DNA from 2 places in the Trichococcus sp. genome. Region 2 is predicted to be linked to the other one. Evidence: riboswitches for the same ligand, from Rfam matches in the RefSeq annotation. Region 2 holds a riboswitch; the other holds the start of a gene.
The links. A riboswitch is a leader RNA that binds a small molecule or an ion and turns the genes downstream of it on or off. The one in region 2 is predicted to bind fluoride.
Positions count from the first base shown of each region.

Region 1: it holds a riboswitch for fluoride, as region 2 does, so the genes downstream of both, eno (phosphopyruvate hydratase) here and ACTCCX_RS03195 (cation:proton antiporter domain-containing protein) in region 2, are expected to answer to the same signal.

Region 1 is NZ_JBSQPW010000018.1:4,385-12,187, forward strand. It holds gene ACTCCX_RS06550 (6-phospho-alpha-glucosidase) at 1-525, opposite strand, end outside; gene ACTCCX_RS06555 (alpha-glucoside-specific PTS transporter subunit IIBC) at 590-2,179, opposite strand; gene ACTCCX_RS06560 (hypothetical protein) at 2,186-2,506, opposite strand; gene eno (phosphopyruvate hydratase) at 2,939-4,216, opposite strand; fluoride riboswitch at 4,288-4,355, opposite strand; gene ACTCCX_RS06570 (DUF1186 domain-containing protein) at 4,522-5,703, opposite strand; gene melA (alpha-galactosidase) at 6,204-7,514, opposite strand; gene ACTCCX_RS06580 (AraC family transcriptional regulator) at 7,611-7,803, opposite strand, start outside.
Region 2 is NZ_JBSQPW010000007.1:54,217-62,019, reverse strand. It holds gene ACTCCX_RS03210 (SIMPL domain-containing protein) at 109-774, opposite strand; gene ACTCCX_RS03205 (hypothetical protein) at 1,051-1,515, opposite strand; gene ACTCCX_RS03200 (hypothetical protein) at 1,585-2,343, opposite strand; fluoride riboswitch at 2,599-2,674, shown strand; gene ACTCCX_RS03195 (cation:proton antiporter domain-containing protein) at 2,718-3,902, shown strand; gene ACTCCX_RS03190 (class I SAM-dependent methyltransferase) at 3,949-4,695, opposite strand; gene ACTCCX_RS03185 (NAD(P)-dependent oxidoreductase) at 4,743-5,381, opposite strand; gene ACTCCX_RS03180 (MATE family efflux transporter) at 5,552-6,955, opposite strand; gene ACTCCX_RS03175 (GyrI-like domain-containing protein) at 6,986-7,498, opposite strand; gene ACTCCX_RS03170 (ClC family H(+)/Cl(-) exchange transporter) at 7,596-7,803, opposite strand, start outside.

The DNA of each region.
Region 1 (7,803 bases), on a different contig from region 2:
TACAGGCATGTCGCATATGTTGATGATTTTGCTGTTTGGACGAAGTTTACGAGTCGCTTCGGCTACGATCGCTGCTGGATTGGAGTAGTTCAGCATCCATGCATCAGGAGAATATTGCTCCATGTAATCCACTAATTCCAATACGCCCCCAATCGAACGCATGCCGTATGCAATCCCGCCCGGTCCACAAGTCTCCTGACCGATGACACCATATTTCAAAGGAATTTTCTCATCTTTCTCACGCATCGCATATTTTCCGACACGGATATGGGCCATCACGAAATCGATATCCGTAAAAGCAGTCTCGGGATCAGTTGTTGCAACGAAAGTGATTTCAGGTGCCCGTTCTTTCAGGATGATTTCGCAGGCATCCGCGATTTGCTTTTGTCTCTCCGGATCATTGTCATAAAATTTGATTTGTCTGATCGGAAAAATCTCCAGATTCTCCAACAACATCATGATGATTCCTGGTGTGAATGTGCTGCCTCCGCCTGCGATAGCGATCGATTGTTTTTTTAATTCCATTTTTTATTCTCCCTTTCTATTGTTAATTTAGTTTTTTATGATGATAAATCTATTGGATATGTTGTTAGATTGGCTTTTGTGCAACCAACTGATCAAACGCTTCTCGGACTTGCGGAACATCCAGACCCACAATCACTTGGAACGCCTTTCCATTTCTGACGAGACCATGCGCGCCGCCTTCTTTGAATTCCGCATCAGGTGCCACCAATGCTTCATCCGCCACCGTAACACGCAATCTTGTCGCACAGTTGTTCACCTCGACAATGTTATCGACGCCGCCTAACGCTTCCATATAATGCGCAGCACTTACAGCATATGGATTGCCGGCCAACGCGCCAGCATTTTTCTTGGCTTGCTTTTCACGATACTCTTGTTTGCTGTACATCTTGACTTCTTCCGCATCTTCACGACCAGGTGTTTTCAAGTCATACTTCAGAATGGCGAATCGGAACACAAAGAAGTAGATGATACTGAAAGCAAAGCCGACCGCGAACAGCGTCAGAACTGATCCCATATGATTGATCGACATCGGAATGATGAACTGCGACAAGTTCGTAATCAAGCCGCCACCGATATCTCCAACAACTCCGAAAGCATAGACGGTTGCGCCTAACGTTGCTGCCAACAAAGAGTGAACCAAGAACAACTGCGGTGCTATGAAGAGGAACGTGAATTCGAACGGTTCCGTGATTCCGGAAAGAATGGCAGTCAGCGCTGTCGGAATCAACAAGGCCAATGTTTTCTTACGTTTCTCGGGACTTGCTGTCGCATAGAAAGCCGCCGCAATCCCCAGAGGTGCGAAAAGTTTGGAAACATTATGCAGCGCGAAACCACCAGCAGGGAACAGTTCTTTCAAAGGTTCAGTTGACTGTGCGATAGTATTCAGATTTTCCAACCAAGCAGCAGTCAAGCCACCTTCCACCACCGCTGGACCAAAGATGAACGGTTGATAAATGAAATGGTGCAGACCTGTCGGAATCAAAATCCTTTCGAGGAACACATACAACCAAACACCGAATGTCCCGGAACTTGCCATAAAGCCTTGTGCAGAACCAATGCCGCCTTGGATGATCGGCCAAATCCAAGCTGTCAGGAACGCCAGCGGCAGCATCAGGAAGAATCCGATGATCACAACCAGCGAAGAACCTTGGAAAATACCGATCCAATCTGGTAATTTCTTTTCAAAATAGCGATTGTGGATCCAGACAACGATTGCTGCAATCAAGATAGCGCCGATCAGATTGGTATCCAAAGTCTTAGTGCCGGCAATCATTTTCAGTCCACTGTTGCCGCCAACTTCTTGGGTGAAGTCAACATTGAAAGTTGGTCCCATCAACTGAAGAATTTTGCTCAAGAAGTTGTTGAATGTCGTATAGATAACGAACGACTCTAAAGCTGCCCGGGCATTTGCTTTTTGCGCCAATCCCATAGGTAAACCGATAACGAATAATAACTCAATCTGATTAAAAACTGTCCAACCACCGGACTCAACAACCGCCCAGAAGTTTTTCCATATCGTCCCTTCCGCTGCGATTCCACCAACCAACATTTCATTTTGGAACATGATCGAAAGCGACAAGATAATCCCTGCAAAAGCGAATAATAGTACTGGTGTAAACATGGCGCCGCCGAAACGCTGAAGTTTCTGCATCATCATTTTTCATCTCCTTTTGTTTTTTGAAATCCTTTTCATGGGACTACTATAGCACGGGCAGTAGCCCCCAACAATAACTTGAGGCGCTTTAGGGAAAGCGTTCTCATAACGGCATTTTTCCCATTTCCTGAGAAATTTCTCAAGGCGCTTGCCGAGGAAATACAAGCCGTGCCGCTGCGCATCAGCTTCATCATCTTGAATCCACCGCAAGCGGTCGAGACCTACGAGATCAAGTTCGACGGCAACAAACAGCCTTGCGTCTCCGGCCATTATGGGGTTGCGCTGACGTATTCCTGATCTAAACGATAAACAAACCTTTTCCGCCATTATGAATCACTTTGTTGCGAATGATCCACAACTAAAAAAGCACTCTAAAAGCCCGTTATAGACTTTTCGAGTACTTTTTCTTAAGCTTTTGTTATCCCAGTTATTTTCTCGAAAACAGAATGCATAGACTTGGCTTTTCCTTATGATTTTACCTGATGACTGTTCTTTATCATCTTCTTCGATATTTGTAAGTGCTACATCTTTGATTATAGTCGCATAATTGCCTTTCAATAGGATACCACCATCCTCAATGAATTTTACAGCGCACCTATTGCACTTACCAAATACAAATACAATTTCTGCACTGGATTTCGTATGATCCTCTCATGAAATCATGTGTTTTCAACTCTTACAAAAAAGAACCCCGATTTCATCAGGGCTCTGGCTATACAATTCAAAAACTGAATACAGACAACTTATAGATAATGTAACTTATTTTGAATTATTTTTTTTCACGTCGAAATGAGCCATTTGTGCCGAATTACCCAATTCCTCTTCTATTCGTAAAAATTGGTTATATTTTTCGACTCGCTCAGAACGCGCGATTGATCCGGTTTTAATTTGTCCTGCATTCATAGCTACAGCGAAGTCAGCAATAAATGTATCGCCTGTTTCACCTGACCTATGAGAAATCATGGTTGTATAATTGTTTTTTCTAGCCATTTTAATAGCTGCAATCGATTCAGAAACTGTTCCAATTTGGTTTAATTTAATTAAGATAGAATTAGCTATCCCTTTATCAATTCCTTCTTGGAAAATTTCTGGGTTCGTTACAAAAATATCGTCTCCGATCAATTGCACGCGGTCACCCAATACCTCTGTCAACTTTTTAAATCCATCCCAATCATGTTCAGATAAACCATCTTCAATGGAAATGATTGGGTATTTCTCTACAATATCTTGGTAATAACTGATCATCTGATCTGAAGTCATCGTTTTCCCTTCAAAATGATAGACGCCGTCGGAACTGAATTCACTGGCTGCAGGGTCCATAGCAATCGCTATGTCTTTACCAGGTTCATACCCGGCTGCTTTGATAGCTTCAACCAAGAAACCAAGAGCCTCCTCAGTGGATTTTAAGCGAGGGGCAAAACCACCTTCATCGCCTACCGCTGTCTCCAACCCTTTATCTTTCAACATTTTTTTCAGAGTGTGGTAAGTGTCCGCTACCATCTCTAACCCTTTTCTAAAGCTGGAAGTCCCAATAGGAGTAATTAAAAATTCTTGTACGTCTATACCCGAGTCAGCGTGTTTGCCGCCATTGATAACATTAAAAAATGGCAAGGGCAATTCTAAATCAACACCGCCCAAATAGCGATAAAGAGGAATATTTAATGAGTTAGCTGCCGCTCTGGCAACGGCCATGGATACACCCAGTATGGCATTAGCACCTAAACGTCCTTTATTAGGTGTCCCATCTGCTTCAATCATTAATGCGTCCACGAGTGCTTGATCAAAAGGGGATTGGTTTACTAATAAGCTGTTGATTTCAGTATTTACATTATTCACTGCAGTTGAAACCCCGAGACCTTTTAAACGTTTGCCTCCATCTCTTAACTCAACCGCCTCTTTATCTCCAGTAGATGCACCTGAAGGCACGGAAGCTCGTCCCCATGAACCATCCGTTAAATGAACGTCCACTTCAACGGTGGGGTTGCCGCGTGAATCGAATACTTCCCTTGCTTTGATAAACTGAATTTTCGCTGCCAAAATTTTCTCCTCCTTTATGATTAGACAATAAAAAATGACACCCACTTAAATAAAGGCGGTTTTGCGCCTTTATTTAAGTAGGTGTCATTAATCATAGTTATTATGATAGTTAAAGGCGAACACCATCGCCGACTTTCTATTTTCGTTAAGTATAGCAATTAAAAAATAATAAATCAATTATTATAATGGTTGCGCTTACTAATCCATTCTATTTACAAAATTGCTCAACAAAGTTGGAATTGCATAGAGAAGAGGCCGTCATTGAAATGCCGATAAGCTACATGCATTGTTAAGCGGTTTTGCCCTTATTTCCCGCAGCACTTTTTGTACTTTTTGCCGCTCCCGCAAGGACAAGGGTCATTGCGGCCGATTTTTGGTTCGTTGACGACGGGTGTCCCCTTCGACTTTGGCATGAAGCCCGCGTCGTTGTTCATCAGCTGCTCAAAATAGTTCTCTTTGACAGGACCTCGGTTATATTTGAAATAGGCCCAACCCATCAATTCATCGATCGTATCATCGATTTTTTGCAAGTGTATGTTCCTCTTGGCCCTAGCCAGAACTGACACCTCGCCTTCCCGCATGGAATGATCCACGGATTCCATGCCGATCATGAAATAATCCACCTTATCATTTTCATAGGCTGCTTTGATTTCATCATACACCTCGCCCGGATAAATATCCGTACAGAGATTTATCAGCAACGTGACAATGGTCATGTTGTCGATTGTGGGGAGCAGTTCTTTGTAATAAGCCATAAGCTCCTTCCGTTCGAGCTCTCCGTGCAATGTCAAAATAGCCAATGCGATCAGAGCTTCGACTCTGACATACTTATCAGCATCCTCATTCTCAGCCAGCTGCTTTAGGGGTGCCACATCATCGCCACAAATGGATGCCATTATCCTTCCGGCATAATCCGTCACCGCATCCCCAAACAACTTGTCTGCCAGTCCATTCGGCAGACTGAACAGCTCCAGAACGATAGGATAAGCTTCTTTAGCTCTGAACTGAACCAACAGAAAAACCGCATATATATGCCCAAAATAATCAAAATCGTTGCTGTATTTTTCTGCGTTATCCCTTACCTCTTTTAGAAGAGCCAGCAACAAAGGAATCGCCTCTTCTTTTCTGGCAATGATTTCCGTCAACTCTGCTTCGGGGAAAATCCTGGCGGGATCGCATTTGATGCGCTCAATCAGTTCAGCCATCGTCTCTTCGGAAGGGTCGAAAGTGGCTGGATTCTGTTTCCTTTTGCCTTCGATACTGGCTAATCGCTTGCCGAAATCCGCTTCATCGAAAGCTTCTCCCGTTGCCAAACTCGCGGTTATCCTGTCCAACAGAACTTCAGCGATGCTTTCTTTCGCCTCTTGCGGGCTGCAGCCTGAAGCAATCAGCCGTTCAAAAGTATCCTTTGTGCATTTTGGTTCGTTCATGCTCAATTGATTATCCACTGCTTCCAACATGGTTACTTTCAATTCTCTGCTTACCATCACTAACACCTCACCAATGATATAGGTTTTTAGCACTGCACTTTATGTACCTCTAGTTTACCATATCTGCACTTCGCGGGGCACTTCTGGGCGGAAAGTAACAGATAATAAACTGTCACCTCCGGCTTCTTCGGCTTCGCCGGAGTTCGGCTGCCTGAAAATCATTCTTCTCCGGCCAACATTCGCTTGCCGATGATGATCGGTCGGCGCGTCGCTCAACTCCGGGCAGCACGTCTCTGGCCGTAGCTGGCGGTCACCACGGTGGCGCGTTGATTGAAAAGATGAATAACTCTAAAGTATTCATCTTTTCGAGCCCGAATCTTTGCTTAAACATGAATAACTATGAATTATCCATGTTTTTCGCACGACAAACTCGCCCCAGTCCAAAAAAAGCAGGAGCCGCCCAACTTTTCGGGGCAGCTCCTACTTTTTGCATAGATAGACGTTCGATTTATCATAGGGTACTCCGAAGCCGATTGCCTACGCGCACCTATTTGTCCTCATTTATAGGTCGGCAGGTAATCGCCATGGGCAGCGATCAGTTCGTCAACCATCGCTTTGATTTCGGAAATGGACAGTTCTGAACTCGCATGCGGGTCCATCAAGGCCGCTTGATAGATTTTGTCTTTTTCGAGTGTCATTGCGGCTTCAACAGTCAGTTCCTGGACATTGATGTTCGTCCGGTTCAATGCGGCCAGTTGCGTAGGCAGGTCGCCCACATAGGTAGGTTGAACGCCATTCTTGTCCACCAAACACGGAACTTCCACACAGCAATTTTCCGGCAAGTTCGTGATCAGACCTTTATTCAAAACATTCCCGGCAATCATAGCTGGGGTTCCGGTTGTAATCGCATCCATAATATAAGAGGCATATTCGCGGCTTCTCGTGTGTTCCAGTGAACCGTTGTTGACGATTTCTTCTCTTTGAGTTTCCCAACCTGCAATTTGATCAACGCATCTTCTCAAGTACTCATCGATCGGGATCTGCAATTGGTCAATCAGCTCCGGATAATTTTTCTTGATGAAGTATGGATGGTACTCTGCGTTGTGCTCGCTGGATTCCGTGATATAGTAGCCGAAATGTTTCATCAATTCAAAACGCACAGAATCCTTATGGGGATCAGCGATTTTTGAAGCCAGACTGCGGATTTCAGGGTAGAAATCTTTTCCGTTCCGGTTGATTTCCAGCAGCCAGGCCATATGGTTGATGCCGGCGATTTTCCATTGGAATTCATCCAGATTGTACTGATCTTTTATCCCCAGATGTTCGAACAGTTCCGGTACACAGACTTGGACACTGTGGCACAAGCCGACCGTTTTGATCTTCGTCGCTTTCAGCATGCCCATCGTCAAAATCGCCATCGGATTGGTGTAGTTCAGTAGCCATGCATCCGGACAAACTTCTTCCATTTCTTTCGCAAACTCAAACATCACAGGAAGTGTGCGCAATCCTCTGAAAATACCGCCGATTCCGGTAGTGTCCCCGATCGTCTGCTGCAAGCCGTATTTTTTCGGGATCTCAAAATCAATCACCGTGCTCGGTTTGTATCCGCCCACTTGAATCGCATTGATGACAAAATTCGCGCCCTTCAGAGCTTCTTTTCTGTCGCTGAAAGACTTTATTTTCGCGCGGTTTTGGTTCGAGTTTTTGTTGATTGTCTGAAGCATCAGTTCGGATTCTTTTAATCTTTTTTCATCAATATCGTATAATGCGATTTCTGCATCCTGGAGACTCGGCGTCAGCATCGCATCCCCCAAAACATTTTTTGCGAAGATTGTGCTCCCTGCACCGATAAAACAAATTTTGACCATGTCCATGCTCCTTTTCTATTTGATGTCTCCAGTATAGTTGATTCTTACTGAATAAGAAGGGCATGATTTTAGCTGCAGGGTACAATTTTCTAGGTCTTATTTTTCAAGCTTATACCGGGTCGGAGAACTGTGGAACTGGCTTTTGAAGGCCCGTGAAAAGGAGTGCCGGTTTTGATACCCTACCGCGCTCGCTATTTCCTCCACTGATAGTTCCGTCGTTTTCAGCAACTGGCTAGCTTTATTCATCCGGTACAGGTTCACATATTTGAGAGCGGTCAAGCCCAACTCC
Region 2 (7,803 bases):
TATACCATCTCGGCGTTTTTCGATATTATTATGTTGCAGAAATTTTCAGTATCGGACCAAAATATTATGGTATCCAAGTATACCTTAACTCTCTGAAAGAAAGGCCCATCAGGCTTTTTGCGCATTCAGGATTTCCCAAACGACCGTAACGGTATCGCTGTTGCTGATGTCTTCCGGCTCAAGATCGATCATTGGGGCACTGTCGTAGACCATCTGAGATGAGGCTGCATAGACACGGGAACGCACTTCGATTTCGCCCCAATCGTAATCGATTGCCAAGATTTTCCCGAGCATGACACCGCCAGCCGCAGCAAGTATCTGGGCTTTCTCCTTGGCGTCACGCACGGCATCCTCCAGCAAGGCTTGCTCGACAGCCTGGCGATCCTTCAGGAAAAAATAGACCGAAAATTCCGGATCCGCTTCGCAGATCGACAACGCCAAAAGAATTTCGCCAAGGCGCTTGCTGTCGTTCGCAAAGGTGATCTTCAGGTCGTTCCGGTAGCGGTAGCCGAGGAAGTAGCGCTTATTTTCGCCGCGGAAGTCGTTCCTGTGTTCATAAGCGCTGTCGATTGAAAAGTGTGAGGAGCGGATTTCCTTTTTTGGGAATCCGAGCGGCAACAAGGTTTCCCGGACTTGCTCCAGCGCCAAAGCGGCATGCTGCATCGCCAATTCGTACGTATCCTTGATATCCTCCAACTGCAGTGAAATGGCGATAGTATCAGGTGGAGCGCTGGCGAAACCTTTGCCTTTAACAGTCATCCTTGAAATTTCCATGTTGGTTGCCCCCTTTTTGAATGGATCTGCTTCAGTTTCCTTTAGATTAGCACTAAGAGAGCGTTTGCGCAAAGGTTCAGGACTGATTACCGGAAAGAAACTAATACTGGCAGCGAATTGAGTTTGATAGCGCACTTTCAGGTTCATGACAGCTGGTACCGCATTCGCTTGCCTCAAAGGCAGACACCTGCGGATTTTTCCGGATAAACCTCTGTTTCCCGATATCCAATCATTTTTCATCGCAAGTTTCCTACTATAATAAAAAAAAACAGCCGTTCAAGACGACTGTCGGGTTTCTGTTGCACTCTGTTTCTTTGACGCGAACCGATCAACCATTTTGCGCACGCCATAAGTTAAAGGAATCGAAAGGTACAATGCTACCTCCAGGCTGTGCATGAGGATGAATTCCGCGGCATTGATCGGGACAGGAAGCTCCATGCCCAAATGATACAACTGATAGGCTTGCTGCGCCTGCAACCCAGCCATCGCCAAAAAGAAGGCACTGCCCCAAAACGGCCGGCGTGTATACAGATCAAAAAACGCGTGCCGATAAACAACGTTGACTGCAAAGAACACAGCACTGATCATAATGATACTCTTGATAGCATTTTGGTACGAAATTCCTCCAAGTCTACCTTCCGGCATGGAAGTATAAACAATGAGCAGGGCAGCCATCAAAAGCATACTGTAGTAGCCGAATTGATACCTTATCTTTTTCTGATTATCGTCATAGAATTTCAAATTCATCCCTCCATAGGGTATGCAATACGAAAATGCCTTTGCCTCATTACCGGCAAATATTTTTCGAATCTATGCTTCCTCGAATTTTTTTACCAACGCTGTCATCTCTTGCTCCAGCATATCGATTTCGCAATAGGCAAGTTTCGGATTGTTCGCGGCGAAATAGCGGTAAATCTGATTCACGCGTACGCGGAATTGTTTTGGGCTGATCGGCAACTGGTTCGCACGTTTTACGCTGCCCTTTTCATTCAAAAGGAACTGTCGGTTCAAAGCATAGATGACCTGAACCCAGGAACAAGCCGCGTGGAAGAAGCTGCCGCTAGCGTAATGAATATCACCTTGCATGGCGGCGTGATGGCCGGATTCAACCGCCCTTGCCGCCTCCTTCATGAAATAAGCAATCGTCGCCTGGCGCATCGTTTCCGGATAAGCCCCTTGCATCAAAAGCTTTTCCTTCAACTTTGTAATCGGGCGGTCCGGCGTTTCCCAAAGAATCCTGCCATAATGAATTTCAGCGGCATAGCTGCTGTTCACAATGCCGAAAGGATAACCGTTCCCGTGTTCGATCTTTATTTTTCCTTCAAGGCAGTCCCCGATAGCCTGTCCCACACGTCCGCTTTCCCTTATACCGTAATCGATCGGCGACCCGGCGTCCGCCAGCTGGCTGATGACCTGATCCAAATCAGGATGGAGCGAGTCACTGGCGGCATAGTACAGGAGGATTGCTGCTTCCATGCTATTGCCTCCAGCTCCGCTACCCACGATGCCTTTTAATCCAGGAATGCTCTTTAGCTTGCTCACGATCTTCTCTCTGTTGATTTCATTCACGCATGCCACCTCACATTTTTCTGATGGAAAACCTTGTCGGAATGGCCGGTTAAAAAATTTTCCAGCCCCACAATCACGGGATCCGGCCTTTGATCATGCAATCTAATTACTTTTATCCTATCATTTTTGAGCGATTGTAGCAATTTTGATAATGTGCTCCTCATCCTAATAACGCGCAGTGGGAACAGAACTCAAACACAGATGTGGATTCCCATTCCCCTTGTCTGCCTTTCAAAAACATGCTATCATACTATCTATACTAACGGGAATGAATGTCTCCCGAAGCAAATCGCTTAAACCGCTTATACAAGCTGATGACTTCTGCGCAATAGGCGCAGTCTGTCTTCGGCTTTTTTAGTGGCAAAAATTTGGAGGTGCAGCTTTTGATATACAGTATCGCGCTAATTCTTATCCTTGGTTTTCTTCTCAGTTCGCTCTTCACCCGGTTCCAACTGCCCGGCTTGTTGGGATTGATTTTGACCGGCATCCTCTTGGGTCCCTATGGAACGGACCTGATGGCGCCGGAATTGCTGGCCATTTCGGCGGACATCCGCAAAATCGCTCTGATTGTCATTCTCGTGCGCGCAGGTTTGACCATGGATTTGGGCGATCTCAAAAAAATCGGCCGTCCTGCTGTACTGATGACTTTTTTGCCTGCAACATTTGAAATCCTGGCGGTCACGCTCTTGGCCCCGAAATTGTTGGGCATCACTTTACTGGAGGCTGCCATCCTCGGGGCTGTCCTTGGAGCTGTTTCGCCGGCTGTTGTCGTCCCGCGCATGATCATGTTGATCGAGAGCGGCTACGGCAAAACTAAAGGGATTCCGCAGATGATTCTGGCGGGCGCATCCGTCGATGACGTCTATGTCATCGTCCTGTTCACCTCGTTTATGGGTATGTACACAGGCAGCGGTTTCCAGGCAATTACGCTGCTTTCCGTTCCGGTTTCGATTGCGTTGGGCCTGCTCGGGGGTCTGTTGGTGGGTCTGGGTCTGGTATTTATCTTCCGGACGTTCCATATCCGCGATACGATGAAAGTCATGCTCGTGCTGAGTGCTTGCTTTCTGCTGGTTACGGTGGAGGATGCCTTTGCCAAATTCATTCCGTTCTCCGGACTGCTGGGCGTTATGGCCGTCGGAGCAACATTACTGAAAAAACGTCCGGAATTGGCCAAACGTCTCAATGATAAATTTTCCAAGATCTGGTCTGCAGCAGAAGTCTTCCTGTTCGTATTGGTAGGTGCGGCCGTAGATATCACGGCCTTGGGCGGCGCCGGTTTCGCGGCCGTCGCCTTGATCTTCGGCGCTTTGTTTTTCCGGATGCTGGCGGTTTTTCTGGCGGTTTCAGGCACAAACCTGAACACAAAGGAACGCATCTTCTCAGCGATGGCTTACACGCCGAAAGCAACGGTCCAAGCGGCCATCGGATCCATTCCTTTAGCTGCCGGAGTCGAAGCGGGCAGCATCATTTTGAGTGTCGCCGTCTTGGCGATCATTCTCACCGCGCCGATCGGAGCCACCTTCATTGACCGCACCTACAAGACTTTCCTGACCAAGTAAAAAATCGAGGTGCCTGTCCATCATCGGACAAGGCTCCTCGATTTTTTTATCTTTTCTGCATAATGTAGAAGACATAGTTGTAGTAAGCACTGTATTTTTCGAAATGCTTCATCTCCTGACGGTTCTCTTCCACTAAAGCTTTTGCGTCCTCGCTGTGGCCATGCCTTTCCAGGAATGCCGCTTCATTGGTTTCGTAATAATGGTAGTAGTGGGCAGTCCAGTCCGATTCGGGCAGAACGAAATGCGCCACCGGAATGTAGCCTGCATCCTCCGTTTGGGCAATCTTTTCGGCGATCGTCCCCATTTCCGGATAAACTTCGGTCCAATACTTATCCACAAGCTGCGGCCGTTCCGGCGTCAGCCAAGAGATTTCGGAGGCGACCAAATACCCGTCCTTTTTCAGCAGCGGCCGCCATTCCCGGATGCCTCTGGAAAAACCGATGTTGTAGATGGCACCTTCCGCCCAGATGACGTCCAAAGATTCGGGAGCGAAAGCAAGCTGTTCCATATCCATTTGCTTGACCGTCAAGCGGTTCGTGATGCCTTGCTGCAGGGCTTTGTGCTTGAGTATGCTCAAAAACTCCTTGCTGCTGTCGACTGCAGTGATGTGGGCCGGCGTCTGTTCGCTCAGCACCATCGTCTGTGCGCCGGTTCCGCAGCCTATGTCCAGCAATTGCGCCTGCAGGGTCAATTGCGGCAGAAATTGCAGGGCTTTGATGGTGCTCTGTTGGCTACCGGGGCCTTGGCGCGGGTTATTTTTGTGAAAATCGATGATCAAATCCGATGATTCCATGAGTTTCCCTCCTGATCTTCGTCTGTCATGACTGTCAGCTACAGGACTCACTGCCGTTCGCCGACGACTGTGTAGCGTTGCCTCAGATGCCGTTGTCTTTCGATTTCATCCACAAGCGCAATCGCATAATCCGCGTAACTGATGTAACTCTCGTCTTCGCTGTTCAGCAGCAGCGTTTCAGCCCCTTCTGCGTATTTCCCGGTCCGGTTGCCGTTCGGGTCAAAATAAGCGGATGGCGATAGATAAGACCAATTGACCTTGCTTTCCTTCAGAATGTTGAGTGCTTTGGCCATATTCGTTGCAGTTGGTTTGAAAGCCTCGGGAAAATTGGCCGTTTCCATTACCCGGATCGTTTTCCCGGGATCCGCGTAAAGGCTGCCGGCACCACCTACGACAATCAAACGCGTTTCCGGCAGGTGCTCCAGTTCATCGATTAAGGACTGTAGCGAGGTGACATGCTCCTCTTCCATCCCCGCCGGCGCATTGAATGCGTCCACAATCACATCGAACCCTCTCAGATCTTCCACCTGCACATCGAAAATATCCCGCTCCAATATGGCTATCGCTGTGTCTTCGAGCTTGGCGGGGTTCCGGATGATGGCGGTCACCTCATGTCCACGGGCATGCGCTTCCTCCAATATCAACCTGCCTTGTCTGCCTGTCGCTCCGATGATTCCGATTTTCACTGAAAACCCTCCGTTCTGGTACCAACCATCTTTCTGTCCCTTTCATTTTAGGATTCCGGAGAATAAAAGTAAAGCCGGACACTTATCCGGAAACGAAAACACCAGATCCCGAAAATCCATTAAAAAGCCCTGCAGCACCACGACACGGCTCTGCAAGGCTTTCACTTTTTTTATTTTTCTGTCGCAACATCTGCAATTGTGTGCGGGTAGATGTTGGCAATGACTTCTTTATCGATTTTTTTGTTGAAATAAATGCTCATGACAAAAGCAAAGACTTCCGCAATCGGAAACGCCCACCAGACCAGCGCAACGTTCCCCATCAAAGAAAGCAGATAGGCTGCCGGCAGCAGCACCACGACCTGACGGATAAGCGAGACCCATAGACTCAGGCCGCCTCTCCCGAAGGCTTGGTACACTGAACCGGAAACGATGTTGTAGCCTGCAGCAACGTAGCAGAGGCTGATGATCCGCAAAGCCGGGATGCCGATTTCCAGCATTTCAGCAGATGCATTGAACAATTGCAGAAGTGTGCCGGGCATAACCAAGAAAAGGGCAGCGCCGATGAACATGATCGCCGTCGCATATCTTTTAGACAAGCTGATGGTCTGCTTGATCCGTTCTTTTTGATTGGCACCAAAGTTGTAGGCGATGATCGGAACCATCCCATTGTTCAGACCGAAAACCGGCATGAAGATGAAACTCTGCAGCTTGAAGTAGACACCGAAGACAGCGGTCGCAGTAGGGGTGAAACGGATCAGGATGTTGTTCAGGCTCAAATTCAGGAAGGAACCTACAGCTTGCATCAAAATCGAAGGCCCCCCGATGGAATAGATTTTCTTGATCGTTTGCATATCCGGGCGGAACCCTTTGAACGATAAAGTGATTTCCTTATTGAAGCGAACGTTGAAAAAAAATGCCAGTGAAGCCGCGGCTATCTGTCCGATAACCGTTGCGATCGCAGCGCCCCTTGTCCCCATCGCCGGAACCCCTAACCAACCAAAGATGAAGATCGGATCCAAAATGATGTTCAAAATCGCTCCGGTTGCTTGGGTCGTCATCGTGTACAACGTTCTGCCGGTCGATTGAAGCAAGCGTTCCATGCTGACCTGCATAAAAATCCCGAATGAGAAGACGCTGATTACTTGCAGGTAGTCGATTCCGTAGGCGATGATTTCTGCATCCTTCGTCTGAAAGGAGAAATAGAGCGGAATGAAGAATAGGCCCAACGCCAAAAACAGCAGGAAATGCACAGCATTCAGGAAAATACCGTTATCGGCCGTGCTGTTTGCGGCCTCGTAATTTTTTTCGCCGAGGCGTCTGGAAACCAACGCATTGATCCCGACTCCGGTCCCGACCGCCAAAGCGATCATCAAGTTCTGCACCGGGAAGGCCAATGATACGGCAGTCAGGGCTTTTTCGCTGATCTGGGCCACAAAGATGCTGTCGACGACATTGTATAAAGCTTGCACCAACATGGAGATCATCATCGGAACGGACATGGAGATCAATAATTTGTTTACGGGCATGACACCCATCTTGTTTTCTGCCATTGCTGGCTGTTTATTTTGTTGCATATTGTTTCCTTTCCAAAAAAGTGGAGCCGTCTATTCGACGGCTCGCCTTTTTGTAGCTATAATTTTTAATTTTTCATCTGCCTCTTGGATGGGCAATTCGATTTTGGTCAAGTACTCCTGTGGAGTGTAACCTTCGCCATTGTAGTAGGTCTCATAAGAGATGCCATTCGTTTCGAAATCATGGAACTCCAGCCACTGATCCATTTCCTGGTAAATTTTCGGAATTTCATTATAGGGACCGATATGCAGGCAGGATACGCGTTTCCCTGCCGGAATGACGGACATGCGGATATCATCCTGCGAGGGCAGCATTTTTGCGATTGGATAACCTACCTCGATTTCAACATTTTGTTTCGTGAATGAGTAATAAATCGTGAAACAGGGACCTGAAGGCAGTTCTTCCAACAAATTCAGATAGGTCAGGATTTTTTCCCGGCAGTCTTCTATCTTCATTTGCATATTTTTCAGCGTCGTTTCCGTTTTGATGGAAATGATGCGCTGCTCCGGCTGATTGGTCAATGTGATTTCTGAAATTCTTCCCATTTACAGAACCCCCTCTATCAAAGCTTATGCTACACCGACTTTAGAAAACTTCAATATAAGGATAGCACACTTTTCAGAAAAAAAACGTCTTGATGCATCAAGTGTTGAAAAGTTGCCTCTTTTCCAATTGCCTCAGTTCTTCTTGAACAGTCTTGGCCAGTCCCTGATCCGTTAAGACATGCAGCACATCTCCCGTATGCATAACGGTTTTCCCGGTTGCCACCACATTCTGTTGGCCTCTGCGGATCGATGTCACCAATACATCCTCAGGCCACCGTACCTCACGGATTTTTTTTCCTGAAAAA